3 regions of the Nocardioides bizhenqiangii genome follow, and region 3 is predicted to be linked to each of the others. Evidence: predicted binding sites of a transcription regulator. Region 3 holds the regulator's gene; each other region holds the start of a gene.
The links. The regulator LexA, encoded in region 3, represses DNA repair genes until DNA is damaged. The targets are predictions, from matches to a motif close to TCGAACANNTGTTCGA.
Positions count from the first base shown of each region.

Region 1: SHK19_RS13810 (HNH endonuclease signature motif containing protein) is a predicted target of LexA. The motif match lies at 3,732-3,747, and genes of this name have one in related genera.
Region 2: ruvC (crossover junction endodeoxyribonuclease RuvC) is a predicted target of LexA. The motif match lies at 1,945-1,960, and genes of this name have one in related genera.

Region 1 is NZ_CP141059.1:2,836,012-2,846,325, reverse strand. It holds gene SHK19_RS13830 (cyclic nucleotide-binding domain-containing protein) at 1-329, opposite strand, end outside; gene SHK19_RS13825 (class II 3-deoxy-7-phosphoheptulonate synthase) at 387-1,775, shown strand; gene SHK19_RS13820 (cupredoxin domain-containing protein) at 1,797-2,387, shown strand; gene SHK19_RS13815 (threonine aldolase family protein) at 2,384-3,376, shown strand; gene SHK19_RS13810 (HNH endonuclease signature motif containing protein) at 3,809-5,152, shown strand; gene SHK19_RS13805 (NADase-type glycan-binding domain-containing protein) at 5,424-6,215, opposite strand; gene aroF (3-deoxy-7-phosphoheptulonate synthase) at 6,324-7,379, opposite strand; gene pknB (Stk1 family PASTA domain-containing Ser/Thr kinase) at 7,461-9,524, opposite strand; gene SHK19_RS13790 (Rv2175c family DNA-binding protein) at 9,673-10,053, shown strand; gene SHK19_RS13785 (barstar family protein) at 10,160-10,314, shown strand, end outside.
Region 2 is NZ_CP141059.1:2,134,933-2,145,246, forward strand. It holds gene SHK19_RS10280 (hypothetical protein) at 1-439, opposite strand, end outside; gene pdxT (pyridoxal 5'-phosphate synthase glutaminase subunit PdxT) at 464-1,039, shown strand; gene SHK19_RS10290 (YebC/PmpR family DNA-binding transcriptional regulator) at 1,073-1,861, shown strand; gene ruvC (crossover junction endodeoxyribonuclease RuvC) at 1,979-2,503, shown strand; gene ruvA (Holliday junction branch migration protein RuvA) at 2,500-3,096, shown strand; gene ruvB (Holliday junction branch migration DNA helicase RuvB) at 3,102-4,181, shown strand; gene yajC (preprotein translocase subunit YajC) at 4,342-4,707, shown strand; gene secD (protein translocase subunit SecD) at 4,709-6,451, shown strand; gene secF (protein translocase subunit SecF) at 6,451-7,704, shown strand; gene SHK19_RS10325 (adenine phosphoribosyltransferase) at 7,714-8,277, shown strand; gene SHK19_RS10330 (RelA/SpoT family protein) at 8,404-10,314, shown strand, end outside.
Region 3 is NZ_CP141059.1:679,375-689,688, forward strand. It holds gene SHK19_RS03310 (ATP-dependent DNA helicase) at 1-1,573, shown strand, start outside; gene SHK19_RS03315 (RDD family protein) at 1,596-2,510, opposite strand; gene SHK19_RS03320 (patatin-like phospholipase family protein) at 2,555-3,391, shown strand; gene SHK19_RS03325 (1-acyl-sn-glycerol-3-phosphate acyltransferase) at 3,388-4,407, shown strand; gene lexA (transcriptional repressor LexA) at 4,411-5,130, opposite strand; gene SHK19_RS03335 (LysM peptidoglycan-binding domain-containing protein) at 5,379-5,720, shown strand; gene SHK19_RS03340 (PKD domain-containing protein) at 5,942-6,430, opposite strand; gene SHK19_RS03345 (DUF6318 family protein) at 6,709-7,293, opposite strand; gene SHK19_RS03350 (hypothetical protein) at 7,442-7,720, opposite strand; gene SHK19_RS03355 (hypothetical protein) at 7,937-8,437, opposite strand; gene nrdR (transcriptional regulator NrdR) at 8,892-9,386, shown strand; gene SHK19_RS03365 (vitamin B12-dependent ribonucleotide reductase) at 9,516-10,314, shown strand, end outside.

The sequences.
Region 1 (10,314 bases), 2.2 Mb from region 3:
AGGAGGTCCGGGGCGAGCTTGTCGATCTGGTACTCGTCGCGGCTGGACTGCAGTGTCGCGATCTGGGCGGCAGGCGTGGAGCGGATGCAGCCCACGATCCGGTCCTCCGCGGTGTCGCGCACAGCGAGGAGCACGTCGTCGACATCGACGTCGACGAACGCCGCCGACTCCAGGACGCTGCGTCCCTTGACCCGCTTCAGCTCGAGTCTGCGGACCTCGTCCAGCACCCGCATGCACTCGTCGCGGTCCGCGGCGGACTCGACGCGGAAGCCTTCGTAGCGTCCGCGCAACACGTCGAGCTGCTGCTTGAGCGAGCGCAACTTGCCCACGCGGGCAGGTTAACCCAGAACGCGGCGTTCTCGAGGCGCGCGACCGGCTGCCCATGGATGGACGCTGAATCGGCGGGTCCCTGGCGGGCGCCGTACCCTTGTCCGGTGAGTCAGATCCCGACCCTCGAGCAGCTGCACGCCCTCGGTGCCGCGCAGCAGCCGTCGTACGACGACCCTGCCGCCGTGGCCGCCGCCGTCGCCCGGCTGCGGACCATGCCGCCGTTGGTGTTCGCGGGGGAGTGCGACGAGCTCAAGGCCAAGATCGCAGCGGCGAGCCGCGGCGAGGCGTTCATCCTCCAGGGCGGCGACTGCGCGGAGACATTCGTGGACGCCACCGCGGACAACGTCCGCAACAAGCTGCGGGTGCTGCTGCAGATGGCGGTCGTCCTGACCTACGCCGCGTCCGTGCCCGTCGTGAAGGTGGGCAGGCTCGCGGGCCAGTACGCCAAGCCGCGCTCGTCGGACATGGAGACCCGCGACGGCGTGACCCTGCCGGCCTACCGCGGCGACGCGGTCAACGGGTTCGAGTTCACCCCGGAGTCGCGTCGTCCGGACCCGCAACGGCTGCTCGACGTCTACCACGCGTCGGCCTCGACGCTGAACCTGGTCCGCGCGTTCACCACGGGTGGCTACGCCGACCTGCGCCAGGTGCACACGTGGAACTCCGAGTTCGTCCGCAACAGCCCGGTGGGCCAGCACTACGAGGCGATGGCGGCCGAGATCGACCGCGCGCTCACGTTCATGAAGGCGATCGGCGCCGGCGATCCCGACGAGTTCCACCGGGTCGACTTCTACTCCTCGCACGAGGCGCTGCTGCTCGAGTACGAGCACGCGATGACGCGGATCGACTCGCGGACCGAGAACCCGTACAACGTCTCCGCCCACATGGTCTGGATCGGGGAGCGGACCCGCCAGCTGGACGGGGCGCACGTCGAGTACTTCAGTCGCATCAGCAACCCGATCGGGTGCAAGCTCGGCCCGAACGCGACGGCCGACGACGCGCTCGCGCTCGCGGCGAAGCTGAACCCGACCAACGAGGCGGGCCGGTTGACCTTCATCACCCGGTTCGGCGCGGGACGGATCCGGGAGGGCCTGCCGCACCTGGTCGAAAAGGTCACCGCCGAGGGCGTCGACGTCGCCTGGGTCTGCGACGCCATGCACGGCAACACCTTCGAGACCTCCAACGGCTACAAGACCCGGCGGTTCGAGGACGTCCTCGACGAGGTGCAGGGCTTCTTCGACGTGCACCGGGCGCTCGGCACGATCCCCGCCGGCATCCTGGTCGAGAACACCGGCGACGACGTCACCGAAATCATCGGCGGCGGCGAGGAGCTCGACGAGCTGGGGCTCGCGCACCGCTACGAGTCGGTCGTGGACCCACGCCTCAACCGCGTGCAGTCGCTGGAGATGGCCTTCCTGGTCGCCGAGATGCTGCGCCGCGCCTGAGCACCGCCCTATGGTGATCGGGTGCGCATCCGATCCCTTCTCGCGCCGGCGGTTCTCGGCGCCGCGGCACTGATCACGGCATCCCTGGTGGGTGCCCCGACCGCGGTGGGTGGTGGCTCGACGATCGTCGCCTCCGGCTTCAGCTTCACCCCGTCGAAGACGACCGTCGCGCAGGGGACGTCGGTGTCGTGGTCCTTCCAGGGCAACCACTCGACCACGTCCAACCAGGACTTCTGGGACAGCGGGGAGGGCACGACACCCTTCAGCGAGGAGATGCCGTCGGCGGGGAAGTTCCCCTACCACTGCACGGTCCACGCGGGCATGAACGGCAGCATCGCCGTACGCATCCTGGCGACGGGCTCCCCGGGTAGCGGCTGGACCCTGCGCTGGGCAGCCTCGAGAGCCGAGACCGGGCGTGCCTTCGACGTCCAGTACCGCCGGGCCGGCACCACGACATGGCAGACCTTCCGGACCGACACCGCCGCGGCGACCGGGTTCTTCAACCGGACGCGTTCAGGGACCTACCAGCTGCGGGCGCGGACCACGAACACCGCGGCCACTCCCGACAAGGAGGCCGGCTGGTCGCCGATCCTCTCCCGCGAGATCTCGTGATCGATCTCCGTTCCGACACGGTCACCCGGCCGAGCGAGGCGATGCGCGCCGCCATGGCGCGGGCCGAGGTCGGCGACGACGTCTACGGCGAGGACCCGACCGTCCGGCAGCTCGAGGAGCGGGTGGCGGCGACGCTCGGGCACGAGGCGGCGCTGTTCACCCCGACCGGCTCGATGGCCAACGTGCTCGCGGTCGCGCTCGTCGTCGCACCGGGTCAGGAGGTCCTGTGCGAGGCGCGCGCCCACATCGCCCGGGCCGAGCTCGGCGCGCACGGCGCGGTCTCGGGGCTGACCATGCGCACCTGGTCGCACCCGCGCGGCCAGGTCGACCTCCCGGCCATCGAAGACCTGTTCGCACCCGACCTCGGCCCGTTCTTCGTGCGCACCGCGGCGATCTCCGTCGAGAACACCCACAACTTCGCCGGGGGAGCGGTGCTGCCCCTCGCCGACCTCAAGGTCCTGCGCGCCTTCGCTGACGCGCAGGGTGCCGCCATCCACCTCGACGGCGCGCGGATCTGGAACGCCCACGTCGCGACCGGCGTCGCGTTCGAGGAGTACGGCGCCGTCGCCGATGTCGTGGGCGTCTGCCTGTCGAAGGGGCTCGGCGCACCGGTCGGGTCGCTGCTCGTCGGCCCGGCCGACCTGGTGACCGAGGCGCGGGTGCGGCGCAAGCGGCTCGGCGGCGGGATGCGGCAGGTCGGCGTCCTCGCCGCCGCCGGCCTCCATGCCCTCGACCACCACATCGAACGTCTTGCCGACGACCACGCCCACGCCCGGCTGCTGGCCGACGCCTGCGGCGTCGACCCCGCGACCGTCGACACCAACATCGTCGCCTTCGACCGGCCCGACGCCGTCGCCTTCGTCGCTGCGGCCCGGGAGGCGGGCGTGCTGGTCGGCGCCGTCGGCGCGCGCACCGTACGGCTCGTCACGCACCTGGACATCAGCCGCGCCGACACCGACGCAGCCGCGAAGGTGCTCGCTGCGATCTGACCGTCACGAGATCACCGCCCATGGCCGCGGGTTGCAGGTTGTGGGTGGGTGCGATCGACAGGCTTTGGACGGGAGCGGGGGCTGCTCGTTGCGCGCCGCGTCCGGCTCATGGCGGAGCCTCGGTCGGTGGTCGAGGAGGTCGCGCTGTGACCGTCTCGAGACCCGGGCCTATGTGTGCTGGCTGCGGTCGGCAGGGGGTTGCGACCGACAGGGCTTGGGACGGGGAGCGGAGGGCTGTCGGTTCCTCGCCGCGGCCGGCTCACCGTGGTGCGCCAACGCCGCTGGTTGAGGTGCGACGAGCGCTAGCGCCGAGCCTCGAAACCAAGGCGCCCGGACCACCTTCCGTCCACAGGCGCCGAACGGCGGATCGCCTGTCCACAGGGGGGTTCTGAGCGTTTCGTTGTGTCGGAGGGTCGGGGTTGAATGGGCCTCATGGATCTCGGGACCGCACCCCTCTTCGACCTCACCGCCCCCGCGGCGGACCAGGTCGTTGAGCCCGCGGTCCGCACCCGGTCCCAGGAGCTGCTGGCCGAGATCCGCGACCACCGCAGGGTGGTCGCCGAACGCGAGATCGCCACCCTGCGGGCGGTCGCCGAATGGGCCGGCGAGCATGTCGTTGATGAGGACGCCGGTGATGTGGCGACGTTGACCGAGCGGGGTCTGGACACCGGGCTCCCGCTCGCCGGACCCGGCGCGCCGTTGATCTCCGACTTCGCGGTGATGGAGCTCTCCGCGTTGTTGGGTCGGTCGCTGGACTCGGGTCGCAACTACGTCGGCCAGGTCCTCGAGCTCGCCCACCGCCTCCCCAAGACCTGGACCCGCCTCCTCGACGGCCAGGTCCCGGTGTGGAAAGCACTCCGGGTCGCCGACGCCACCCGCCTCCTACCGCAGGACGCCGCTTCGTTTGTCGACAATCACCTGGCTCCGTTCGCGCACGGGGTGACCTGGGCGCAGGTCGACCGGCTGGTCGAGGAAGCCCTGGTCCGCTACGACCCCGCCGCGGCGGAGGACCGCCGGCGGGAGTCCCGGGACCACCGACACGTCCACACCGGCCTGGACCGGGTCGGCTACAACGGCACCGCGCAGGTCGACGCCACCCTGGACGCCGCCGATGCCCTCGACCTCGAACAAGCGATTGCCCGCCGCGCCAAGCTCGCCGGCCAGCTCGGTGATGAGGACTCGTTGGACGTCCGTCGGGCCAAGGCGCTCGGTGAGATCGCCCGGGAGGACCTGGTCCTCGACCTCGAGGTCGCCGACCCCGACACCGGGGAGATCACCCGGGTCGTCCCCGGCCGGAAGACCGAGCTCACCCTCCACCTCTCCGCCACCGACCAGACCGTGGGCCGGTTCGGCAACACCCGCACCCCGATCAGCGTGGAGCAGGTCAAGGAATGGCTCACCACCCCCCACACCAGCGTGATCGTGCGGCCGGTGGTCGACCTCGCCGGCCACCAACCGGTCGACTCCTATGAGATCCCCGACCGGATCCGCCGCCAGGTCACCGGACGCGACCACCACTGCGGCTTCCCCTACTGCACCCAACCCGCCGAAACCTGCGACCTCGACCACATCACCCCCCACGCCGGCGGTGGGCCGACCTGCGCCTGCAACCTCTCCCCGGCCTGCCGCGGCCACCACCGGTACAAAACCTCGGGCCGAGCCAACTACCGGATGCTCACCCCCGGCACCTACCACTGGACCCTCCCCACCGGCACCTACCTGGTCGACCCCACCGGCACCCACCAACTCACCGCCACACCGCCGCCCGAGGACTAGCTACCCCGCCCCGCACCCCGCCACCGGCGGGGCCAACGGCATGCCCACGGCGGTCCGGAAGCCGGTCCTGAAGCCGCAAGCCGCGCACCTGCCGCCACCACCCGTCTCCCCTTTGCGGCCGCAACCACAACGAGCACCCCAGACCTCCCCGCGCCCGGGCAGGGCCCGGGGAACCGCACCGCAACCACCGCGGCGTGGCACCACGCTTCTTCGATTGCCCTGGCGCCGTTCCGCCCTAAATGCCGCGTGCCGCTGAGGTCCGGTCACGCGCTCACTCGGAGCCGAAGATCTTCACGTCGCTGATCGCGGTGAAGTCCCGGCCGTCCGGACCATCGCCTGGCCCGGTGACCTCGAGGATCCGCAGCTCGATCGTCGCCGTCTCGACGGCGTCGACACCGATCGTCTGCAGGTCCGGGCGCTCGCGGAGCTCCTGCGTCACCTCGGTGCCGTCGTCGAAGACCCAGGTGACGGCCTCGATCCGGCGATTGCCGGCGTACCAGTCGTGCGGCGGGTCGGTCTTGGCGTAGCCGTTGATCAGGCCGACCTCGGCGACGGTGACGGCTTCGCCGAAGGTGAAGGTGATGACCGATCCGCTGCCGTCGCCCGGCATCCGCCAGCTCGTGCGCGGGTCGGCGTCGAGCATGTTGTCGGCCTCGAAGGTCACCGGGTCGCCGTCACCGTCGACGCTGGCCGGGGCGGAGCCCGGCACCGCGACGTCGGTCGGGGTCAGCGCCGGCCCGATCGACGCGCCTCGGTTCCCCTTGCCGTCCCGGCCGTAGTGTTCACGGTCGTCCGCGTCGTCGTCGCCGGACGGCGCGAGCAGCAGCGTCAGGCCGACACCGACGAGCGCAACGACCACGAGCGCGACCACGGCGAGCAGCCACAGCGGGACCGGCCGGCGGGAGGTCGGTGCGGCGGCGTCCGACGTCGTGACGGGGGGAACCGGCGGCGGGACCGGTGACGGGGGTGCCTGCACCGTGTCGGCGAAGAGCGGGTAACGCGCGGGCGCCGGGGCCGGTCCGGGCAGCGGCTGTGCGGGGGCGTCACCGGCTGTGACCGACACGCGGGTACCGCAATTCGTGCAGTACCTGCCCACGACGAGCTGGTGACCGCAGTTCGTGCAGAACCTCGTGGCCTGGTCCAACGACCCCCCTCCATTTCGAGGAGGACACTAACCCGGAGGGTTCGCGGTCGCCGCTTCGGCAGGCCTGCGGCCGACCAGTGGCGGGATCTGCCGCACCGCCTGCGCCAGCGCCCGGAGGTCCGGCCCGTGCAGTGCCTGCGGGCCGTCGCAGAGTGCGACCTCGGGATCGGGATGGACGTCGACCATGATGCCGTCGGCGCCGACCCCGATCGCCGCCCGGCACAGGGGGACGACCAGCTCCTTGCGTCCGGAGGCGTGTGACGGGTCGACGATGATCGGCAGGTGGCTCGCCGCCTGGACGATCGGGATGGCCGAGATGTCGAGCGTGTTGCGGGTGGCCGGCTCGAAGGTCCGGATGCCGCGCTCGCACAGCACGATGTCGAGGTTGCCGCGCTGGGCGACGTACTCCGCCGCCATCAGCCACTCCTCGACCGTCGCGGTCATCCCGCGCTTGAGGAGCACCGGCTTGCCCGACTCTCCCGCGGCTTGCAGCAGGCCGAAGTTGGCCATGTTGCGGGTGCCGATCTGCAGCATGTCCGCCTGCTCGGCCACCTCGGCGACGTCCCGGGCGTCGATGACCTCGGTGACGATCGGCAGTCCGGTCGCCTTGCCGACGGCGGCGAGGATGTCGAGGCCGCGCCTGCCGAGGCCCTGGAAGGCGTACGGCGACGTCCGCGGCTTGTAGGCGCCACCGCGCAACATCGACGCACCCGCGGCCTTCGCCATCGTGGCCGCCTCGAGGGTCTGTTCGGGCGTCTCGACGGCGCACGGCCCGGCGATGAACGTGAACGTCGACGGTCCGAACGGCACCTGGGCGCCGGGCTTGCCCACCCACACCGTCGACCGGTCGGGGTGGTGCTGGCGACTGACCAGCTTGTACGGGTCGGAGATCCGGTGCACCGCCGCGACGCCCCGCAGGGTGCGCAGGTTCAGGCCGTGGAAGCTGTCGATGTCACCGACCAGACCGATGATCGTGCGGTCCACACCCTGGGAGACGAAGGCAGTGCCACCGACCGCCTCGACCTTCTCGACGACGTGCGCAACGTCTTCCGGCGTTGCGTCCGGCGCCATGACCACGACCATGTCTCCGAGGGTAGGTGGGCGGTCCCAGCCGTCGCTTCCCAATTCACGATCCGGACCTGATGCCAGCGCTTCGGAGCGGGGTCAGACCACGTAGAGGATGATTTCGCTGCCCATCTCGGCCATGGAACCCGACGGCGGGTCGGTCGAGTAGGCGGTCTCGCCGGTGAAGTAGACCGGCGCGTGCTCGACCGTGACCTCGAACCCGAGACCTTCGAGCGTCTCGACGGCTTGGTCCGTCGGCTCGTAGAACACGCTGGGGACCTCGACCAGCTCCGGGCCGTCCGAGACGACGAAGTCCACCTTGTCGCCCTTGAACAGCGTGCCCCCGCTGGGCTCGTGGCTGATCACGTCGCCCTCGGCGACGGTGTCGCTGTGCTCGCGGCCGACCACGTTGACCACCAGGCCGCGGGCCTCGAGCTCGGTCTCGGCCTGCTCGAAGCTCTTGCCGACCCAGTCGCCGACCTTCAGCGGTTCGCGTCCCAGGCTCACGACCAGGTCGACCACGGCGTTGACCGGCAGGTCCTCGGCCTTCTTCGTCCCGTGGTCCGGGTTGCTGCTGATGACCTTGCCCTTCGGCACGACCTCGGAGTAGTCCTCCTCGACCTTGCCGACCACCAGCTTCACGTCGTCGAGCTTGTCGGTGGCCTGCTCGAGGGTGAGCCCGCGCAGCTTGGGCAGGTCGTGCATCTCCTCGCCGAGGGAGAGGGTGACGGTGACCGCGTCGCCCGGCAGGATCCGCTCACCTGGGCCGGGATCGCTGGCGACGACGTCGCCCTCGGCGACGCTGGTGGAGTAGACCGCGTCGGCGTACTCGACCTCGAGCCCGGCGTCCTCGATCTTCTGCTCCGCGCCGGCCTGGGACAGGCCGACCACGCTCGGCGTGTTCGTGTAGCGGGCCCAGCCGAACCAGTAAGCGCCGCCGCCGACGGCGGCCGCCACGACCGCGGCGAGGACGAGGAGCACCACGCCGCGGCGACGCCGTCGCGGCCGCGCCGGCCGCTCGGAACCGGTCGCCGGGCGCGGCGGGGAAGGAGGAGTGCGCCGGGGCGGGGGTGGCGGAAGGACGGTCTCGAGCTGGGTCGTGCCCTCCCGCGTCACGGGCTCGAGGATCCTCACCGGCGGAGCGACCTGGGCGTCGTCCCACAGGTCACGGATCGGCTCCGGCATCGTGTCCGTGCTCTCGGCGCGGGCCGGCGTCGGCAACAGGTCGGCGACCAGGTCGTCGTCGTCACGGACGCCGTGGTGCAGCGCATGGGTCACGCGGTGCACGTGGTGGAGCAGCACGCCGGCGTCGGCCGGGCGCAGCGACCGGTCGCGGGTCGTCGCCCGCGCGACCAGCGCGTCGACGTACGCCGGAAGCCCGGGCACCTCCGCCGACGGTGCCGGCACGTCCTCGTGGACGTGCTTGTAGGCGACGGCGATCGGCGACTCACCCTGGTGCGGCTTGTGACCGGTGAGCAGCTCGTAGAGGACGACGCCGGCGGCGTAGACATCGGCCCGGGCGTCGGCCTTGCCGTCGACGACCAGCTCGGGGGCGAGGTAGGAGACCGTGCCGATGAGCACGCCGCCGGTGGCGGTGTGCTGGGTCTCGGCGCTGACCGCGCGGGCGAGGCCGAAGTCGGCCACCTTGATCCGGCCGTCGTCGGCGATCAGCACGTTCTCGGGCTTCACGTCGCGGTGGATGAGCCCGCTGCGGTGGGCCGACGCGAGGGCGGAGAGCACCGGGTCGAGGATCGACAGCGCCCGCTCGGGCGACATCGGCGCCTCCTTGGCGATGGTGTCGCGCAGCGTGTGGCCCGGCACCAGCTCCATCGCGAGGAAGATCGTGCCCCGGTCCTCGCCCTGGTCGTAGACGGCGACCACGTTGGGGTGCGACAGCCGCGCTGCTGCCCGTGCCTCGCGCACGAACCGGGCCGCGAACTGCTCGTCACCCGTCGTCGCGTCGCCGAGCCCGGCATGCATGATCTTGATCGCGACGGCGCGGTCGAGCCGGGTGTCGTGGGCCTCGTAGACCGAGGCCATCCCGCCGCGGGCGATGCGCGGGCCGATGCGGTAGCGGCCGTCGAGCAGCCGACCGACGTGGGGGTCGTCCGGGGACGCGACGCCGCGCGGGCTGCCGCCGCGGTCATGCGTGTCCTCGTGCACAGCGACCCTCCTGTGCAGGTGTGTCGGGCTCCGGAGGGGAAGATCCGGAGCCCACAGGATACGCGGGTGCGGTTGACGGCCCCCGCCACCACGCCGTTGGCCGGGGCCGACTCAGGGAGGGCGGAAACGGGGCTGGAATGATGGGTCCATGAGCGAACCTGCACCGCGCCTGGCCGACCACGACCTGGCGGCGCTCGTCGACGAGTGGCTCGACTGGGACGCTGCCGGCGAGCTCCTCGGGGTGACGCCGGCGAAGGTCCGCACCATGGTGCGCGACCACCAGCTGGCGGCCGCCGTACCCGGTCCCGGCCGACCGCCCATGGTCCCCGCGCTGTTCATCGACGACGAAGGGCTGCCGGTGAAGGGCCTGCCCGGTCTGCTGACCCTCATGCACGACTCCGGGTTCGACGACCGCGAGTGCATCGCCTGGATCTTCCTCGACGCGGACCTGCCCGGCCGGCCGATCGACGCGTTGCGCGAGAACCGCGGCACCGAGGTCAAGCGCCGGGCCCAGGCCCTGGCTTTGTAGCAAGGGGTTGCTTCCCCGCTCGCGGGCGACTATGACCGATGGTGACACAGGACCGACGAATCGTTCGAGGTGATCTGGAGATGACCGAAGCACCAAGAAGGCCGTCATGAGCGGCCTCGCAGCAGTTCTCGCGGGGCGGCACGACGCCGGTGTCCACCGGTGGCACAACGCCCTCCACGTCCCGGACGTCCAGCACGCGGTCGAACACGCAGGCTGGACGTTCGGCTATGTGGACGGTGTCGCGTTGGAGAGCGAACAGGA
Region 2 (10,314 bases), 1.5 Mb from region 3:
GGTGGTAGACCATCCGGACCGTGACGTCCCGTGACGCGAGCTGCACGTCGAGGATCGCGTCCTCCTCGGTCTCCTGGGTGACGGCGACGTCGACGACTTCGCTGTCGAACTCGGGGTCCTCCCACAACAGCGCCTCGAAGCCTGTGCACGGGTCGCCGAGCTCGGCGCGATCCACGAGGATCGCCTCGTACCGCAGCTCGATGGTGAACTTCGGCGCCTGGAGCGCGCAGGCGGCGGCGGCGTCGTGCCGAGCCAGCGCTTCGACCCACGCGGCGTACGCATCGGCGACTGCGGACCCCGCCACCTCCTCCGTGGACCCGGTGGTTCTGGACGCATCGACGACGTTACGGCGCTCGCCGGTATCGGAGTCCTTTCCGCAGGCGGAGAGCAGCAGGACGACCGCGAAGACGGTCGAGGGGAGGCGGCTCCACTGCGGCACGGGCGCAACCCTAATCTTGACGGCGTGCCAGCCATCGGAGTCTTCGCTCTCCAGGGCGACGTCCGCGAGCACCTGACGACGCTGACGGCGTTGGGCGCGGACGCGTTCTCCGTCCGGCGACCGGAGGAGCTGGCCCGCTGCGACGGGCTGGTGCTGCCGGGCGGGGAGTCGACGACGATGGGCAAGCTGGCCCGCACCTTCGACCTGCTCGACCCGCTCCGGGAACGGGTCGCCTCCGGCATGCCGACCTTCGGCACCTGCGCCGGCATGATCCTGCTCGCCGACCGGATCCTCGACGGGGTCGCCGGCCAGGAGACGATCGGCGGGATCGACATGACCGTGCGCCGCAACGCGTTCGGCCGGCAGGTCGACTCCTTCGAGTCCGACCTCGACCTCAAGGGTCTCGACCGGCCGGTGCACGCGGTCTTCATCCGCGCGCCGTGGGTCGAGGAGGTCGGTGCCGGCGTCGAGGTGCTGGCCGAGGCCGAGGGGCACCCGGTCGCCGTACGCCAAGGGCGTCTGATGGCGACGTCGTTCCATCCCGAGGTCGCCGACGACGGTCGCATCCACCGACTCTTCCTGGATCTGGTGCGCCAGTAAGATCGGTCCGTTGTCGAATCGGAAGAGGGAAGAATGTCTGGCCACTCCAAGTGGGCGACCACGAAGCACAAGAAGGCGGCCATCGACGCCAAGCGGGGCAAGCTCTTCGCGAAGCTGATCAAGAACATCGAGATCGCCGCCAAGATGGGTGGCCCCGACCCGTCCGGCAACCCCACGCTCTTCGACGCCATCCAGAAGGCCAAGAAGCAGTCGGTCCCCAACAAGAACATCGACTCCGCGGTCAAGCGCGGCGGCGGCCTCGAGGGCAGCGCCGTCGACTACGAGACGATCATGTACGAGGTCTACGGACCGCAGGGCGTCGCGTTGCTCGTCGAGTGCCTGACCGACAACCGCAACCGCGCGGCGATGGAGGTCCGGACGGCGGTCACCCGCAACGGCGGCACCATGGCCGACCCCGGCTCGGTGTCACGGCTCTTCAACCGCAAGGGCGTCGTCGTCGTACCCAAGGCGCAGGAGAAGGAAGGCAAGGCCACCGAGGTCACCGAGGTCACCGAAGACATGGTCCTCGAGGCCACCCTCGACGCCGGTGCCGAAGAGGTCTTCGACCTGGGGGACACCTTCGAGGTGCAGGCCGAGGCGACCGACGTCGTCGCGGTCCGTACGGCGCTGCAGGCGGCCGGGATCGACTACGACTCGGCCGAGGTGCAGTTCGTCGCCTCCCTCGACATCCCCGTCGCCGACCCGGACGCCGCCGGCAAGGTGTTCCGGCTGATCGATGCCGTCGACGACCTCGACGACGTGCAGAACGTCTTCTCCAACGCCGACGTCCCGGACGAGGTCATGGAGGCCGTGGACGCGTAGCGAGGACGGCGTGCGACCGAGGAACGAGGTCGTGACCGGCGTGTCGAGACCCGGTGAGGCGACCGCCGACCTTAGCGTTGGCACCGAACAGGTGTTCGACAGGAAGGCGGGGTCCGGATGCGTGTCCTCGGGGTCGATCCCGGCCTGACCCGCTGCGGGATGGGCGTGGTCGAGGGCGACGTGGGTCGACCGCTGCGGCTCGTCGACGTCAACGTCGTCCGGACGTCGTCCCACCTCTCGGTGCCCGAGCGACTGGTCTCGATCGAGCGGGGCATCGACGCGTGGCTCGACGAGCACCGTCCGGACGCGGTGGCGATCGAGCGGGTCTTCGCCCGGTCCGACGTCAGCACGGTGATGGGCACCGCCCAGGCCAGCGGGATCGCGATGGTCTGCGCTGCCCGCCGCGGTCTGCCCATCGCGCTGCACACGCCGAGCGAGGTCAAGGCGGCCGTGTCCGGCAACGGGCGCGCCGACAAGGCGCAGGTCGGCATGATGGTCACCCGGATCCTCCGCCTCGACGCGATGCCCAAGCCGGCCGACGCGGCCGACGCGCTGGCGCTCGCGATCACCCACATCTGGCGCGGGGGAGCGCAGGCCAGGATCGATGCGGCGGTCGCCGCGGCAGGAGGCAACAGGCCATGATCTCGCACGTCCGGGGCCGGGTCGCGGCCGTCACGCTCTCGAGCGCGGTGCTGGAGGTGGGTGGCGTCGGCCTCGAGCTCATGTGCACGCCCGGCACGCTGGCCACGCTGCGGACCGGCGCCGAGGCGACGCTCCCGACCAGCATGGTGGTGCGCGAGGACTCACTCACCCTGTTCGGCTTCGCCGACGAAGACGAGAAGTCGGTGTTCGAGCTCGTGCAGACCGCATCCGGCGTCGGTCCGAAGCTCGCCCAGGCGATGCTCGCCGTACTCTCCCCGGACGGCGTCCGGACCGCGATCGCCGTCGACGACGTGAAGACGCTGACCAAGGTCCCCGGCATCGGCCAGAAGGGTGCCCAGCGGATCATCCTCGAGCTCAAGGACCGGATCGGCGCCCCGAGGGGACGCGGCGGCGCCCTCCCGGCCGCACCGGCCGAGCCCTGGCGCGACCAGGTGACCCAGGGCCTGATCGGCCTCGGCTACAACGCAAAGGACGCCGACAAGGCCGTCGACGCCGTCGCCGACCAGGCGGGCGACGTCCCCGATGTCGGGTCGCTGCTCCGCGCCGCGCTCCGCGGCCTCTCGAAGGCCTGATCGCGATGCCCTTCCACGAGGACGAGCTCGAGGTGGCCGAGGACTCCCACCTGCGGTCCCTCACCGCGATGGAGGCCGAGGGCGACGACCGCGCGGTCGAGGCGGCGCTGCGGCCGCGCAGCCTCGACGAGGTCGTCGGACAGACCCGGGTCCGCGACCAGCTGGGCCTGGTGCTCGAGGCGGCCCGCCGCCGGGGACGGGCGCCCGACCACGTGCTGCTGTCCGGCCCTCCCGGGCTCGGCAAGACCACGCTCGCCATGATCATCGCCCACGAGATGAACACGCCGCTGCGCCTCACCAGCGGGCCGGCGATCACGCATGCGGGTGACCTCGCGGCCATCCTGTCCGGGCTCAACGAGGGCGACGTGCTCTTCGTCGACGAGATCCACCGGATGTCGCGGCCGGCGGAGGAGATGCTCTACATGGCGATGGAGGACTTCCGGGTCGACGTCGTCATCGGCAAGGGACCGGGCGCGACCGCGATCCCGCTGGAGATCCCGCCCTTCACCCTCGTCGGTGCCACCACCCGGGCAGGACTGTTGCCGGGCCCGCTGCGCGACCGCTTCGGCTTCACCGCGCACCTGGAGTTCTACGAGTCGGCCGACCTCGACCGGATCGTGCACCGCTCGGCGGGCCTGCTCGACGTGGCGCTGACGAAAGAAGGATCGGCCGAGATCGCCTCGCGCTCCCGCGGCACGCCCCGGATCGCCAACCGGCTGCTCCGGAGGGTCCGCGACTTCGCCCAGGTCCGCGCCGACGGAGTGGTCACCCATCCGGTGGCGCGGGCTGCGCTCGAGCTGTACGAGGTCGACGAGCTCGGTCTCGACCGGCTCGACCGGGCCGTGATCGACGCGCTGTGCCGACGGTTCGGAGGCGGGCCGGTCGGGGTGTCGACGCTGGCCGTCGCCGTCGGCGAGGAGCGTGAGACCGTCGAGGAGGTGGCGGAGCCGTTCCTCGTGCGCAGCGGGTTCCTCGCCCGCACCCCCCGCGGCCGGATCGCGACCCCGGCCGCGTGGGAGCACCTCGGGCTGACGCCCCCGCCGATGCCCGTCGAGCAGGCCGACCCCACCCTGTTCGAGGAGTAGGACACGTCGTACGGCGACCCGTCCGGCCGTCGGCGTACGGCGATGTGGTCCGCGTAACACGCGCGGCTACACTTGCCCGTCGGCCCGCCCCGGGCTCCGTGCGGCTGCCCGGACCCGGTCGTGGAGCCGCGTCCCGGAGGAACCCTCGGAAGGCTCATTGGTGAAGGATCTCGCCCCCCTGCTGTGGATCGTCGCGATCGGTGCGATCTTCTGGCTGCTGATCATCCGGCCGGCGCAGCGGCGCCAGAAGGAAGTCGCCCGGGTGCAGGCGTCGATCGCTCCCGGTGAGCCGGTCGTCCTCACCTCGGGCATCTTCGGCACCGTCAGCGAGACCGACGACACGACGCTCCTCATCGAGATCGCACCGGGGGTGAACGTCAAGGTCGCGCGCGGCGCCGTCGCCTCGGTGGTCCGCCGGGACGAGCCTGACGAGTCGCCCGCCGACGACTCGACCGACACCGAGACCGACACCCAGACCGACACCCAGACCGACACCCAGACCGACGCCGACGGCGGGGAGCGCTGACGTGGCGCCGCGCCGCCTCCGGCCCGGCCGGACGCTGATCGCCTTCTTCGTGGGCGTCGGCGTGCTGTTCGGCCTGGTCGCCATCGCCGGCACCTGGAAGCCGTCCCTCGGCCTCGACCTCCAGGGCGGTCTCCGGATCACCATGACGGCGACCGGTGACCCGAGCGACGAGAACTTCGAGGAGGCGCGGCGGATCATCGATCAGCGCGTCAACGCGTCGGGTATCTCCGAGGCCGAGGTCACCGCGCAGTCGGGCCAGTACATCGTCGTCGAGATCCCGGGCTCCACGGAGAACCGGCGCGAGACCGAGGAGCTGGTCCGGCGTCAGGCCCAGCTCCGCTTCCGCCTGGTCGCCTGCGTCGAGGGCGCGCAGGACCCGTGCGCGACCGGCGGTCTGCCGCTGGGCCGCGCACCGCTGGCGCTCGACCACAAGCCCGGCCACCAGGGCACGGCGAACGACGAACCCACCGACACCGCGAGCCCGACCGACACCGCCAGCCCGACCGAGACCGGGACCGATGCCCCCGAGGAGGACGGTGGCGACGCGGGCGTCCGCACCGCCGAGGACGAGATCGCCTGGTCGGCCGCGCCCGACCAGGAGTCGATCGCGCTCTTCAACGAGCTCCAGTGCAACGAGGACGGCGCGACGGTCCGCACCAACCGGCAGGGTGAGACCGTGCCCGCTCCCCAGGAGGATGACCCGGACCAGCCGCTCGTCGCCTGCGAGGTCCGCGAGGGCGAGGGCGGCGGCGTCACCAAGTACCTGCTGTCGCGATCGGTCATCGAGGGCACCGAGCTCGACGACGCGTCCGCGGGCATCCCGCAGGGCGAGGTCGACTGGGCGGTCTTCCTCGAGCTCGGCAACAACAAGGAAAAGGCGCACCCCGAGGGCTCCACCGGCGCTGAGGACGACTTCGAGACGATCTCCTCCCAGCTGGCCGGCACCGGACGTCAGTTCGCGATCGTGCTCGACGGCCAGGTGCTGTCGGCGCCGGAGATGAACGACCCGATCCTCGATGGTCGATCCCAGATCACCGGCAACTTCGACGAGGACAGCGCGGCCAACCTGGCCAACAGCCTCAAGTTCGGCGCGCTCCCGATCTCGTTCGAGGAGGACGTCACGACCGAGGACGTGGGCCCGTCGCTGGCGGGCGACCAGCTCTCAGCGGGTCTCACGGCCGGCGCCATCGGTCTTGGCCTGGTCATGCTCTACTGCCTGCTCTACTACCGGGGCCTCGGCCTGGTCGTGGTCGGCTCGCTCTTCGTCGCGGCGGGCGTCACCTACGGCACGGTGCTGCTGCTGAGCGAGGCGGCGGGCTTCACCCTGACGCTGCCGGGCATCGCGGGATTCATCATCGCGGTCGGCATCACCGCCGACTCGTTCGTCATCTACTTCGAGCGGATCCGTGACGAGATGCGCGAGGGCAAGTCGATGCGGGTCGCGGTCGAGACCGGCTGGGCCCGCGCCCGGGTGACCCGGTTCGCGGCCAACACCGTCAACCTGCTCGCGGCGCTGATCCTCTACGTGTTCGCCACCGGTGCGGTCAAGGGCTTCGGGTTCGCGCTCGGCCTGTCGACGCTCATCGACCTCGCCGTCCTGTTCTGGTTCACCAAGCCACTGGTGTCGTGGCTGGCACAGTTCAAGGCGTTCAACTCGGGCCACCGGCTCTCGGGCCTGAGCCGCGAGACGCTTGGTCTGGATGGACCGCCGGCCCGGCCCGCGACCGCTGGAGGTAACGCCTGATGGGCAAGATGTCGAGGCTTGGCAACGACCTCTACAACGGTGAGAAGTCGATCGACTTCATGGGTCACCGGGCGCTCTGGTACGGGTTCACCCTCCTGCTCGTCGGACTGGCGATCACCGCCGTCATCGTGAAGCCGCTCAACTTCGGTGTCGAGTTCCGGGGCGGCACCGAGCAGCGGGTCACGGTCGAGGGCGGCGTCGACCAGGCGGACGCCGACGACCTCCGCGAGGCGATCGCCGACGCCGGCATCGAGAACGCCGAGAACCCGTCGGTCACGACTGCCGGCCCCGACTCACTGGTCCTGACCACGGAGACGCTGTCCGAGACCTCCGAGACCGAGACCGAGGCCGTCATCCTCGAGATGTTCCCGAGCGTGGACCCCACCGAGGACATCTCGGTCCAGGAGGTCGGGCCGAGCTGGGGCCAGGAGGTCGCCGAGCGGGCGCTGATCGGCATCGCCGTCTTCCTGGTGCTCGTGATCCTGTTCATCTGGTTCTACTTCCGCGAGTGGAAGATGTCGGTTGCTGCGATGGTCGCGCTGACCCACGACCTCGCGGTGACCATCGGCATCTACGCACTGTCCGGATTCCAGGTGACGCCGGCGGCGGTGACCGGTCTGCTGGCGATCCTCGGCTTCTCGCTCTACGACACGGTGGTCGTGTTCGACAAGATCAAGGAGAACACCACCACTCTCCGCAAGAGCACGGAGTCCTACCACGATGCGGCGAACCTGGCGGTCAACCAGACCCTGGTGCGCTCGATCAACACCAGCATCGTCGCGCTCATCCCGATCGGCGCGATCCTCTACGTGAGCGCCGTACAGCTCGGGGCGAGCTCGCTGCAGGACCTGGCACTGGCGCAGTTCGTCGGCATGGCTGCCGGCGTCTACTCCTCGGTCATGCTCGCGCCGCGCGTCCTCGTGCACCTGAAGTCCAGTGAGACCGAGGTCGTCGAGCAGGCGCGGCGGGCCCGGGCGAGGAAGCGGGCGTTGGCAGACAAGTACGCCTCGGTCCCGGCCGTCAGGGGCAACGTTGCGGACACGCCGGACACCCCTGGTGTCGTGGATGACCGGCCTGCACGTCCAGCACCCGTTGACGTCGACGAGGAACCCGGCGAGCCGGCGCGGCCGTCGGAGGAAGCGCTCGGCAAGGGTCGTGTCGCCCCGACCGCGCAGCGCAAGGTCGCCCCCAGCAGCAGCTCCGGCCGGCAGCAGCCGGTGCGACAGGCGCGGTCGAAGCGCGGCAAGAAGTAGGTCGAGGCGGTGCCGGGGGAGCCGACCGCTGCGAGGCTGGCTGCGGAGGAGGCGCTCGGGCGGCTGGTCCGTGACGTGCCGGACTTTCCCCAGCCGGGGATCGTCTTCAAGGACATCACACCGCTCCTGGCCGACCCTGAAGGCTTCCGCGCGGTCGTGGCAGCGCTGGCCGAGGCCGGACGTGACGCCGACGGCCGGCCGGTCGTCGACAAGGTCGTCGGGATGGAGGCCCGCGGGTTCATCTTCGCGGCTCCGGTGGCGCTCGCTCTCGGGGTCGGGTTCGTGCCCGTCCGCAAGGCAGGGAAGCTGCCGGGGGAGACGCATGCCGTGTCCTACGCCCTGGAGTACGGCGAGGCGGTGCTCGAGGTCCACGGCGACGGTCTGGTGCCCGGCGAGCGGGTGCTGGTGATCGACGACGTCCTGGCGACGGGTGGCACCGCCCGCGCCACGGTCGAGCTCGTCGGCGCCTGCGGCGCGACCGTGACCGGGATGGCGTTCCTCATGGAGCTCTCGTTCCTCCCCGGCCGCGCCACCGTCGGCGACGTCCCGCTGACCGTACTCACCGTGGTCTGACCACCGGGTGCGGCCGAATAGACTCCGTGCATGAGTGAGGAACGGGCCGGCGACCGCCCCGTTCCCGCGCGCCCGCCGGAAGTGCCGACGAGCACCACGAGCGACACCGTCGCCGGTGGCCGCGGCATGCGCGCGCGGCTGGCCCGGATGGGCAGCCGCACGTCGACGTCCAACCCGGTGCTCGAGCCGCTTTTCCGCGCCGTCCGGGCCAACCACCCGAAGGCCGACCTTGCCCTGATCGAGCGGGCCTACGTCACCGCCGAGCGGCTGCACGGCACCCAGATGCGCAAGAGCGGCGACCCCTACATCACGCACCCGCTGGCGGTGACGACGATCCTCGCCGGCATCGGCATGACCGAGCCGACGCTCGTGGCTGCGCTCCTGCACGACACCGTCGAGGACACGCCGTACACCCTGGAGCAGTGCCGGGCGGACTTCGGCGACGAGGTCGCCCGCCTCGTCGACGGTGTCACCAAGCTCGACAAGGTCGTCTACGGCGACTCCGCGCAGGCGGAGACCATCCGCAAGATGATTGTCGCGATGTCGCGCGACATCCGGGTGCTGGTCATCAAGCTCGCCGACCGTCTCCACAACATGCGCACCCTGCGCTACGTCCCGCAGAAGAGCCAGGAGCGCACCGCGCGCGAGACGCTCGACATCTACGCGCCGCTCGCCCACCGGCTCGGCATGAACACGATCAAGTGGGAGCTGGAGGACCTCGCCTTCGCGACCCTGCACCCGAAGATCTACGACGAGATCGTGCGGATGGTGGCCGAGCGGGCGCCGTCACGCGACCAGTTCCTCGCCGAGGTGATCACCCAGGTCGAGAAGGACCTGCGGGAGGCGAAGATCAAGGCGACGGTCACCGGGCGGCCGAAGCACTACTACTCGATCTACCAGAAGATGATCGTCGGCGGTCGCGACTTCTCCGACATCTACGACCTGGTCGGCATCCGGATCCTGGTCGAGGAGGACCGCGACTGCTACGGCGTCTTGGGTGTCCTGCACTCGCGGTGGAACCCGGTCCTCGGCCGGTTCAAGGACTACGTCGCGATGCCGAAGTTCAACATGTACCAGTCGCTCCACACGACGGTCATCGGCCCGCAGGGCAAGCCGGTGGAGATGCAGATCCGTACCTTCGGGATGCACCGCCGGGCCGAGTACGGCGTCGCGGCGCACTGGAAGTACAAGGAGGACGGCCGCACCGGCGTCGACACCGACAAGCGCGGCGACGTCGACGACATGAGCTGGGTGCGCCAGCTCCTCGACTGGCAGAGCGAGGTCGAGGACCCGGGGGAGTTCCTGGAGTCTCTGCGGTTCGAGATCAACCAGACCGAGACCTACGTGTTCACCCCCCGCGGCGATGTCATCGCGCTGCCGTCGGGCTCGACGCCGGTCGACTTCGCGTACGCCGTGCACACCGAGGTCGGCCACCACACCATCGGCTCCCGGGTCAACGGCCGGCTGGTGCCGCTGGAGTCGACCCTCGAGAACGGCGACGTCGTCGAGGTCTTCACCTCGAAGTCCCCGACCGCCGGCCCATCCCGCGACTGGCTGAACTTCGTCAAGTCGCAGCGCGCCCGCTCGAAGATCAAGCAGTGGTTCACGAAGGAGCGTCGTGAGGAGGCGATCGACCGCGGCAAGGACGAGATCGCCAAGCTGATGCGGAAGGAGGGGCTGCCGCTCAAACGGCTGCTCACCCACGAATCGCTCAACCTGGTCGCCGAGCACTTCCGCCTCGCGGACGTCACCGCCCTCTACGCGGCGGTCGGCGAGGGCAATCTCGGTGCGCAGGCCGTGGTCCGGCGCGTCATCGAGATGCACGGCGGTGACGAGGGCGCCCAGGAGGACCTCGCCGAGGCGGTCACCATCACCGGTCGCCGCGGCCGCCCGCGCCGGTTGGCGCCGGGCACCGACGCCGGTGTCGTCGTCAAGGGCGCGCCAGACGTCTGGGTCAAGCTCGCGAAGTGCTGCACCCCCGTCCCGCCCGACGCGATCCTCGGCTTCGTCACCAAGGGCGGCGGGGTGTCGGTGCAC
Region 3 (10,314 bases):
CAAGAAGGTGCTCGCGCTGCGGGAGTGGGCCGAGGGCGAGGCGAAGGCCGAGGGCACCGGCGAGAAGGACGCCGCCCCGCGCCACACCGACCGTGAGTGGCGGCAGGTCAGCGTCACCGCGCGCGAGTGCCTCGGCGCCACGAAGTGCCCGTTCGGCGAGGAGTGCTTCGCCGAGCGCGCGCGGGAGAAGGCCCATCGCTCCCACCTGATCGTCACCAACCACAGCCTGCTCGCCATCGACGCGATCGAGGGCGTGCCGATGATCCCCGACTACGACGTCGTGGTGATCGACGAGGCGCACGAGCTCACGGCCCGGGTGACCCAGGCGGCCACCGACGAGCTCTGGGCGTCGGAGGTCGAACGGGCGGCCCGCCGCTCGGCGCGGCACGTGAAGTCCGACTCCGGCGACCCGGCCGGCGACCTCGAGGACGCCGCCGGCGCGCTGCGGGCCGCAATCGGCGAGGCCCGGCCGGGCCGGTTCGACGCGGTGCCCGACGACCTCGCCGACGCGCTGTCGCTGGTGCGCGACGCGGCCCGTGCCTTGGCCAGCGCCTTCCCCAAGGCCGACGCGAGCGACGAGGCCGACGCGGGGCTCACCCAGGCCAAGGGCAACGTGCAGGAGCTGTTCGCGACCGCCGACCGGATGGCGGCCAACGCCGACTCCGACGTGCTGTGGCTGACCGAGGGCACCGACCGATTGCCGCCCCGGCTCTGCATCGCGCCGCTCCAGGTGTGGGGTCCGCTGCGCGACATGTTGCTCGCCGACAAGACCGTGGTGATGACGTCGGCGACCCTGATGCTGGGTGGCGACTTCACCTCCGTCGCCACCTCGGTCGGCCTGAAGGCCAGCGAGCGGGTGCCGCTCGGATCGGTCGAGGAGATGGAGGACGACGCCGAGCCCTGGGTTGGCCTCGACGTCGGCAGCCCGTTCGACTACGGCAAGCAGTCGATCCTGTACGTCGCCCGCCACCTGCCGCAGCCCGGGCGCGACGGCCTCGGCACCGCCCAGCTCGACGAGATCACCGAGCTGGTCGACGCCGCCGACGGCCGCACTCTCGGCCTGTTCTCGAGCCGGCGAGCGGCGGAGACGGCGGCCGACTACGTCCGCGAGAAGTTGCCCCACCTCACGACGCTGGCCCAGGGCGACGCGCAGCTGCCCGAGCTCGCGCGGCAGTTCGTTGAGGACCCGCACACCTGCCTGTTCGGCACTCTCGGCCTGTGGCAGGGGCTCGACGTCCCGGGCGACACCTGCCAGCTGGTGATCATCGACCGGATCCCGTTCCCCCGCCCCGACGACCCTCTGATGAGCGCCCGTCAGAAGGCGGCCGACCAGGCAGGCGGCAACGGCTTCATGCAGGTCGCCGCGACCCACGCGGCCCTGCTGCTCGCGCAGGGGTCCGGCCGGTTGATCCGCACCCACGAGGACAGAGGTGTGGTCGCCGTACTCGACCCGCGGCTGGTCACCGCCCGCTACGGCAGCTTCCTCAAGGCCAGCCTGCCGCCGATGTGGACCACGACCGATCCGGCCGTCGTCCGCAAGGCGCTGACCCGTCTGTCCGGGACGACGGAGTGAGACCGGGCCGCCCAGACCCGGATCACGCCACGTTGCGCCGGCGGAGGTAGGCGGTGAGCGGTGCGGGCAGCTCCGCGGGACGATCGCCCCAGTCGTAGACCACGACGGTGCCGGCGAGCACGTCGTGCAGTGCGCGATGCCGACTACTGGTCAGGATGGGCAGCAGGCCGAGGCCGAGGAGCGCCGTGCTGAAGGGGAAGGTCAGCGCCCGGAGGGCCGCGGCCCCTGGCCGTAGTGGCGAGGTGTCGCGGCTGACGATCTTCAGGCCGACCAGGGCCTTGCCGACGGTGCGACCGGTGATGGTCGTCGCCGTCACGATGTAGACGACGGCCCAGGCGCCGAGTGCGATCGCCGCGACGAGCCCGGAAGCACCGCGCACCGAGACGTCGAACAGCGCCTGGCCCACGAACTCCGTCAGGCCGACCAGCGCCGAGTAGGACAGCAGGATGACACCGAGGTCCACGCCGGCGGCGACCGCGCGACTGGCCGCTCCCGCGAACCGACCGCTCACCTGCTCCCTGTGCGATGAACGGGATCCGGGCACGACCGCCGGCGCGACCGGGTCGGGTGGCCGGCGGCGCATCGCCCGGATGAAGATCCGCTCCAGCAGGGTGTCGACACCCACGAGCTGCCGGCGCGCAGAGTCCAGCACGCCTCCGGCGAGCTGGCCCGACGTCTCGGCAACCAGCTCGGGGATGCCGGCCCGACGGACCAGCTCAGCCAGCTGGACATCACTGAGCAACGCATTGAGATCGACCCTGGCCAACAGCCGGTCGACGTCGATCCGGTCGAGCAGGTGGTTGATGTCGATGCGGTCCAGGAACGCGTCGAGGTCGAGGTGATCCAGGATCACCTCCGGCGGTACGGCGTCGACCACCCGGCCGGTCACCGCACCGGCCATCCGCCCGATGAGCCCGGGTCCCTCCGCCGACGCCATGGACACAGCCTCCCACGCCCGTTCCGGTGTAGTTTCCGAAAGCGATGAGTCGTTCCGCGGCGGGTCCTACCGCCTTCGTCCTGGGCGGAGGCGGGCTGCTGGGCGCGGTCGAGGTGGGGATGGTCCGAGCCCTGTTCGAGCGCGGGATCGTCCCTGACCTGGTGGTGGGCACCTCGGTCGGTGCGCTCAACGGCCTGGTGGTGGCGAACGACCCGACGTCCGCCTGCGTCGACCGGCTGCGTGACCTCTGGACCGAGATCGCCGAGGGGGGCGACGTCTACGCCGATCGGGCGTGGACGCAGCTGCGCCGCGCGTGGCGGACCGGCACTCACCTGCACTCGGCGGAGCCGTTGCGTCAACGCCTGGAGAGGGAGTTCGCGGGCGTCCGGTTCGAGGACCTCGCGGTCCCGTTCCAGTGCTGTGCGTCCCACATCGAGCGGGCGTCGGAGCACTGGTTCACGACGGGCCCGGTCGTCCCGGCGGTGCTGGCCTCGGCCGCCGTACCAGGGCTGTTGCCGCCGGCGGAGGTCGACGGCGAGCACTACCTCGACGGTGGGATCGTGAACTCGATCCCGGTCGGGCGCGCTGCCGAGCTGGGCGCGCGCCGGATCTTCGTGCTCCAGGTCGGTCGCGCCGAGCGGCGGTTGAGCCCGCCACGCCGGCCCTGGGAGGTCGCCCGGGTGTCCTTCGAGATCGCCCGCCGGCACCGGTTCCATCGCGAGCTGGACGCGTTGCCGGCCGACGTCGACGCCTATGTCCTGCCGTCCGCCGTCACCGCGGACGACGACTCGCCGTTGGCCTACCGGGACGCCTCGGCAGTCCACCGGCGGATCGAGGCGGCCTACCGGGCCGGACTCACCTATCTTGCGGAGGTCGCATGATCCATCCCGCGATCGCCTGGGTCATCCGACGGTTCGTCCTCGCGCCGCTGCTCATCCTGCTGACCGTGACCCTGTGGACCAGCCTGCCGCTGTGGTTGCTGGCGACCGGGATCGCGTCGGCGTTCGTCCCCGGCTGGTTGCGACCGGTGCGCCTGCTCTGGGTCGGGCTGCTGCACCTGACGCTGGAGACCCTGGCCCTGGTCGCCCTGTTCGCGCTGTGGATCGGCTCGGGATTCGGTTGGCGGCTACGCCGGCCGTGGTTCGAGCGGATGCACTACGCGATCATGCGGACCTACCTGGTGGTCTTCTTCCGGGAGGCGCGGCGCGTGCTGCGGCTGAAGATCGAGACGGTCGGCACGGCGCCGGACGCGTTCCCAGGGCATCCGCTGCTGGTGTTCTGTCGTCACGCCGGCGTGGGCGACTCGTTCTCGATCATGTACGCGTTGATGCACTGGTACCACCGCGAGCCGCGGATCGTGCTCAAGGAGATGCTCGCCTGGGACCCGGCGCTGGGCGTGATGCTCGCGCGGGTGCCGAGCCGGTTCGTGTCGCACCGTCCCGGTCGGGATCTCGAGGCCGAGGTCGGCGACCTCGCCCGCCACCTCGACGCCAACGACGCGTTCGTGATCTTCCCCGAGGGAGGCAACTTCACGAAGGGGCGGCGCACCCGGTCCATCGCCCGGCTCCGGAAGCTCGGCCGCGAGGACATGGCTGTCCGCGCCGAGGCGATGTCCCACGTCCTCGCGCCGCGACCGGGCGGCGCGCTCGCAGCGCTCGAAGCATCGCCCGAGGCAGACGTCCTGCTGGTCGCGCACACCGGGCTCGACCACATCGACTCGCTCGGCGACATCTGGCGCGAGCTGCCGATGGACAAACGGCTGCAGATGGGGTGGTGGCGCGTGCCCCGGGATGAGATCCCCACGGGTCGCGAGGAGCAGATCACCTGGCTCTTCGACTGGTGGCAACGGATCGACGACTGGGTCGACGAGCACAAGCCGGAAGAGCTACCGCGCTAGCGATCACACCCGCCGGAGGACCGCCGTCACCTTGCCGAGGATCGTCGCGTCGGTGCCGTCGATCGGCTCGAACGCGTCGTTGTGCGGGAGCAGCCAGACCCTGCCGTCCTTGCGCTGGAAGGTCTTCACGGTGGCCTCGCCGTCGATCATCGCGGCGACGATCTCGCCGTTCTCGGCGGTCGGCTGCTGGCGGATCACGACGTAGTCGCCGTGGCAGATCGCGGCGTCGATCATCGACTCACCGCTGACCTCGAGCAGGAACAGTTGGCCGTCGCCGACGAGCTGGCGGGGGAGCGGGAAGACGTCCTCGATCCGCTCCTCGGCGAGGATCGGGCCACCGGCCGCGATCCGGCCGACCATGGGCACGTTGGTGGGGACGGGAGCGGAGTCGCCGAAGCCGGTCTCGTCGTACGACGTCTCCGACGCCGAGCCGACCGCCTGCCGGCGCATGGTCTCGGGCAGCACGACCTGGAGGGCGCGGGGGAGGCTGGGGTCCTTCTTGAGGAAGCCCTTCTCCTCCAGCACGCGCAGCTGGTGGGCGACGCTCGAGGTGCTGGTCAGGCCGACGGCCTTGCCGATCTCGCGCATGCTCGGGGGATAGCCGCGCTGGTCGATGCAGTCCTTGATGTGCTGGAGCACTCGCTGCTGCCGCGGCGTGAGCCCGCTCGCGTCGGGCGGGCCGTCGGGAAGCTCGCTGACCTTCTTCGCCCTGTCGTTTGGCATGGCTCGACGGTAACCCCAATCACACCTCGGTTTCAAACATCTGTTCGAACCTGCGTGTCGCGACACGCCCTCGAACAAACTTTCGAGCCGGTCCTTGAACCGTTCGAACAAGTGATCTAGTCTCGTACATGTGTTCGATCGAACTGTTGATCGAACGGTCTCTGTCGGAGGTCCTCGATAGACATCACTCGAACACACCAGATCCCCCGGGCTCCGAGAGTCGGAGCCCTTCCCCCGGAGGTCACACGATGAGCACGATCACTTTCACCCCGCAGGTCAGCTACAGCGCTCGTCAGGTGCGCCTCACCCGGCGTGGCCGGCTGGTGGTCTTCGGTTTCGGGGTGCTGCTGGCCTTCGCGCTGGGCGTGTGGTTCGCGGCCGGTTCGGTCGCCACCCAGGACGCCGGCGTCAAGCAGGTGGAGGTCGTGACCGTCGCTCCCGGCGAGACCCTGTGGGACATCGCCGCCGACGCCACCGCCGTGACCGGCGAGGGCGACGTGGGCGCCATGGTCGAGCGCATCCAGGAGATGAACAGCCTCGACTCGAGGATGGTCCTCGCCGGCCAGACGCTCCGGATCCCCACCGACTGACGACCCGGTGGTCGAGTAGCCCGAGCCGCCAGGCGAGGGCGTACCGAGACCCCGCAACTGAACAAACTTCGTCCGCGACCTCGACCCCCGCGGACGACAGGGCCCACTGCCCGGGCCCGAAGGGGAAGACGAAGGGCGGACCCGTGACCCCGGGTCCGCCCTTCGCGCCTTTCGTCGGTGGTCGAGTAGCCCCGAGCCGCCAGGCGAGGGCGTATCGAGACCTAGCCGCCGTAGCCGACGAGGGTCGGTCTGGCTTCGATCGCTTCCAGGTTGGCGGGCGCGCCCTCGATCGTGACGCTGCCCGGTACCGACTGCCACGCACCGCCACCGACCCGGTAGTCCGCAACCCAGGTGGTGTCCATCGCCGGCCGGTAGTCGCCCTTCTTCAGGTAGTTGTGGGTGATCAGCAGCTTCGGGTACGGCGCGCCGGGCTTGCTGGTCGTGATCGACTCGCCGTCACCGAAGTGCCAGGTGTACGAGTGCGCCCAGATCCGCAGGTCGACCCGCTGCCCGAGCAGGGTGACGGTCCGGTTGAGCGTCCGCTCCTCGGTGAAGAAGTTCGTCTTGAAGTTCACCAGCGTCTGGCCGCCCGGAGGCTGGATGGAGAAGGTCGAAGGCGGGAGGGAGATCCGACGGAATGCGGTGGCGACGACATCGTCGGTGACGACCGGCGGCCCGCCATCGGAGGGGCACCAGTAGGAGTCGTTCACGCGCTGCCCGTTCGGGAGCTCAATCCACGAATGGATCTTGAACGTGCCGTCCGGACAAGTGAGCTCGCCAGTGCACACTCCGACACACGCTGGCTCTTGGCGGTAGGTCCCCACTTGCTGAACAGGGTCGGTCGACGGCGGGACGGTCGACCCGCCGTTCGACTCTTTTACGCCAGTCGCAAAGCTGTCCTCGTCGGCATCGACCCATGGATCGTCGAGTGCTGCTGCGTCGCCGAATCGCAAGGTCAGCACAATCAATATGAGCGCAAGTAGGCGACTCATGGGACGTCCAAGAATGTGATCTGCCACGAGCCGTTTGCACGCTCCAGCCCGAAGAGGAAGTTGAGCTCGCCAGCTCGCACGTTCTGGTTGAGGTCGCCCGCGCCAACGGTTCGGGAGCGGTTCACCTTGACGCGCGTCGACACGTTCCAAGCACCGCTCGGCGTTTGCCCAGGAATCGCCTTCTTGAGTTCGAAGCTGCCGCCGAGAATGCGGCCTCCTCGCTTGTAGACCCGGCTGATGGATTTGATCCCGCCGTTGCAGCCTTCGCACGAGGGGACCGACAGGGTGCTGAGAAGGCGGACATCGCCTGTGCGGCGGGCAAAACTGACGACCTGCCAGTAGTACTGGACGAACGCCGTAGCCCCTTCCTTCGTCTCTGGTTCGGCTTCGACCGGAAGTGTCGGTTCCACCGGCCCGGTCGGGGTGGGCTCGGTCGTCGCACTGGTGGGAGGCGGAGCAGGCTTGCTGCTGGACTCGAGCGGCTGCGGGGGATCCTCTTCGTCCTCACAGCCCGCCACAAGCCCGGCGATCAGCAGCGCGGTGACTCCGATTGCCGATCGTCCGCGGAGAGTCACGGTCATGCAGGCCTCCCGAGATGAAACGCCGCCCTGACCCACGGGCGGGGGCACGAAAGTACCGCGGAATCTCGTTCCGCCGACACCCCTCGATCTGCTCTGTGGAGAGTGGGCGCTCGACGCGAGTTGCCGCTACGTATGGCTGTCGACCGCCCTAACGAGCAGCCCGCTTGCCGCCCTTGGGCGCGCCCGGATCCTTCTTCGGCTTGGGATCCGGTGCTTTGGTGAAGCCGAGCGCGCGGGAGAACCGCGCGACCAGCATGAAGCCGAGGAACAGGCAGGCGACGGCGCCGACGGCCGCGACCGCGAGGTAGCCCCATGCTTCGGAGTCGTTCTCGTGGCGGGCGGTCGAGCCGAAGTCGATCGCGGCGTAGACCAGGTAGCCCCAGGCGACCACACAGAGGGTGATGCCGATGGCGAGGAGGAGCAGCACAGGGCGGAATCCCTGCTTATGGCGCTCACCCGCGCGCTTCCCGCCGCTCACTGGGGCATTCTGTCCGATGCACCAAGCCCGAATGGTCAGGACCCGCCAACCGGCCCAGGACCGCTCATGTCCCCACAAACGCTGAGCGGTCCCGGACCGGAGGACTCTCCGACGTTACGCCCGATCGCCGCCGGACGCCATCAGCCATCAGGACGGTTTCGCGTGCTACTTCGGCGCCACCAGGTAATTGACGATGACGCGGTTGGAGTCGGTCACGGAAAGCGTGACCGTGTGGGAGGCCGTCGCGTAGACGCCGCTGATCGCGCTGCCGTTGTCGACCGGCTCCTGCACGACCGTGGCGCCCGCGCCGGTGAGCGTGGCCTCGGCGTCGTCGTACGCCGCCTGCTTGTCGCCGCCGGCGGGTCCGACCTCGACCGTAGTGGTCCAGGTCTTGGAGTTCTTCGCGTAGGTGCCCTCGATGATCTCGCCGTCGACGACCGGCACCTCGTCGACCGGGAAGTCCTTCGGCAGCTCACCGGTGGTGACGTTGAAGTCGGTGCCCTCGATGTTGATGTCGCTGCCGTCGATGTCGGCGTCGATGCCCTCCTCCTCGAGGGCCTTCTCCGCGGCGTCCTCGCCGATGTTGCTGCAACCGACGAGGGAGACGGCCAGGAGCGCCGTGGGGACGGCAACGAGCAGGCGGCGGGTACGACGGAGCTGGTGCATGACGGCCTCCAGGGCTGCGCAGAAGTGGGGTGCGACATGGGTTCGGTCGCGCGGCCTCGAGGCCAGGTCGAACGTTAGCGACGGGAGGCTTCCCCGGGATCGCCCTTTCGAACGATTCGACCCCCATCTGAGACGGTTGTGAGACGTCGACACGCAGGTCGACACGCCGCACTTCCGGCGGTCAACAAGCCCCTGACCTGCGCAAACGTGACCCAGACAACATTCCTCGGACCAGTTTCCGGCGTTCGCTTGCACGCCTAGTGGCAGAGGCGTAGTGTCACCACAACATCTAGTACTTACAACGGTGTAGTTCTCCACATCTAGTTCACAGAACCGGTGCCCGAACTGCACAGCTAGAGCCGGATTATCCACAGGAGCGGCCCGATCGAGGGTCTAGTTCGCCATGCCCAACGCACGCCGAGCTTGTCGAGGCGCCAGAGAGGGGGATCGTCGCATGCACTGCCCGTACTGCAAGCACGTCGACACCAAGGTCCTCGACTCCCGGGTGTCCGACGACGGCTGCTCGATCCGGCGCCGCCGGATGTGCCAGGACTGCGAGAAGCGGTTCACCACCGTCGAGCTGATGCAGCTCACGGTGCTCAAGCGCTCCGGCGCCACCGAGCCGTTCAACCGGGAGAAGGCAGTCGCCGGCGTCCGGAAGGCGTGCAACGGCCGGCCGGTCACCGAGGACGAGCTCGCCCGCCTCGGTCAGGAGGTCGAGGACCAGCTGCGGCTCGCCGGGAGCCCCGAGATCGCCGCCCACGAGGTGGGCCTGGCGATCCTGGCCCCGCTCCGCAGGCTCGACGAGGTCGCCTACCTGCGCTTCGCGAGCGTCTACCGCGGCTTCGAGTCCGCCGACGATTTCGAGGCAGAAATCGCCCTGTTGCGGATGGAGCGAGCCGACGCGGTTGTTGTACAGGAGACACCCGCACCAGCCCCCTCGGGCTGACCCCAGACGCCCGGGCAGGTAGTGGGGAAGCTGCCTGTCCGGGCCACCAACTTCCGGCATCGAACTGTCGGTGCCACCAGCAACACTCATAACCGATGCGGACACCCAGCCAGGGGGATCAGGAGAGTCATGACCGAGACGGCCAGCTCAGCAGCGACAGGTACGACGGGCGCCCGCAAGGGCCTCACCATCAACCGCGTCTTCAGCAGCGAGGGCGTGCACCCCTACGACGAGATCAAGTGGGAGCGGCGCGACGTCGTACAGACCAACTGGAAGACCGGTGAGACGGTCTTCGAGCAGCGCGGCGTGGAGTTCCCGGACTTCTGGTCGGTCAACGCGAGCACCATCGTCACGACGAAGTACTTCCGTGGCGCCGTCGGCACCCCCGAGCGCGAGACCGGCCTCAAGCAGCTGGTCGACCGGGTCGTGAAGACCTACACCAAGGCCGGCGTCGAGCACGGCTACTTCGCGACCCCGGCCGACGCGGAGACCTTTGAGCACGAGCTCACCTGGCTGCTCGTGCACCAGTACTTCTCCTTCAACTCCCCGGTCTGGTTCAACGTCGGCACCCAGTCGCCACAGCAGGTGTCCGCCTGCTTCATCCTCTCCGTCGACGACTCGATGGACTCGATCCTGAACTGGTACAAGGAAGAGGGCTTCATCTTCAAGGGCGGCTCCGGTGCCGGCCTCAACCTCTCCCGGATCCGGTCGTCCAAGGAGCTGCTGAGCAGCGGCGGCACGGCGTCCGGCCCGGTGTCCTTCATGCGCGGTGCCGACGCGTCCGCGGGCACCATCAAGTCCGGCGGCGCCACCCGTCGCGCGGCGAAGATGGTCGTGCTCGACGTCGACCACCCCGACATCGAGGAGTTCGTCGAGACCAAGTGGCGCGAGGAGGACAAGATCCGCGCCCTGCGCGACGCCGGCTTCG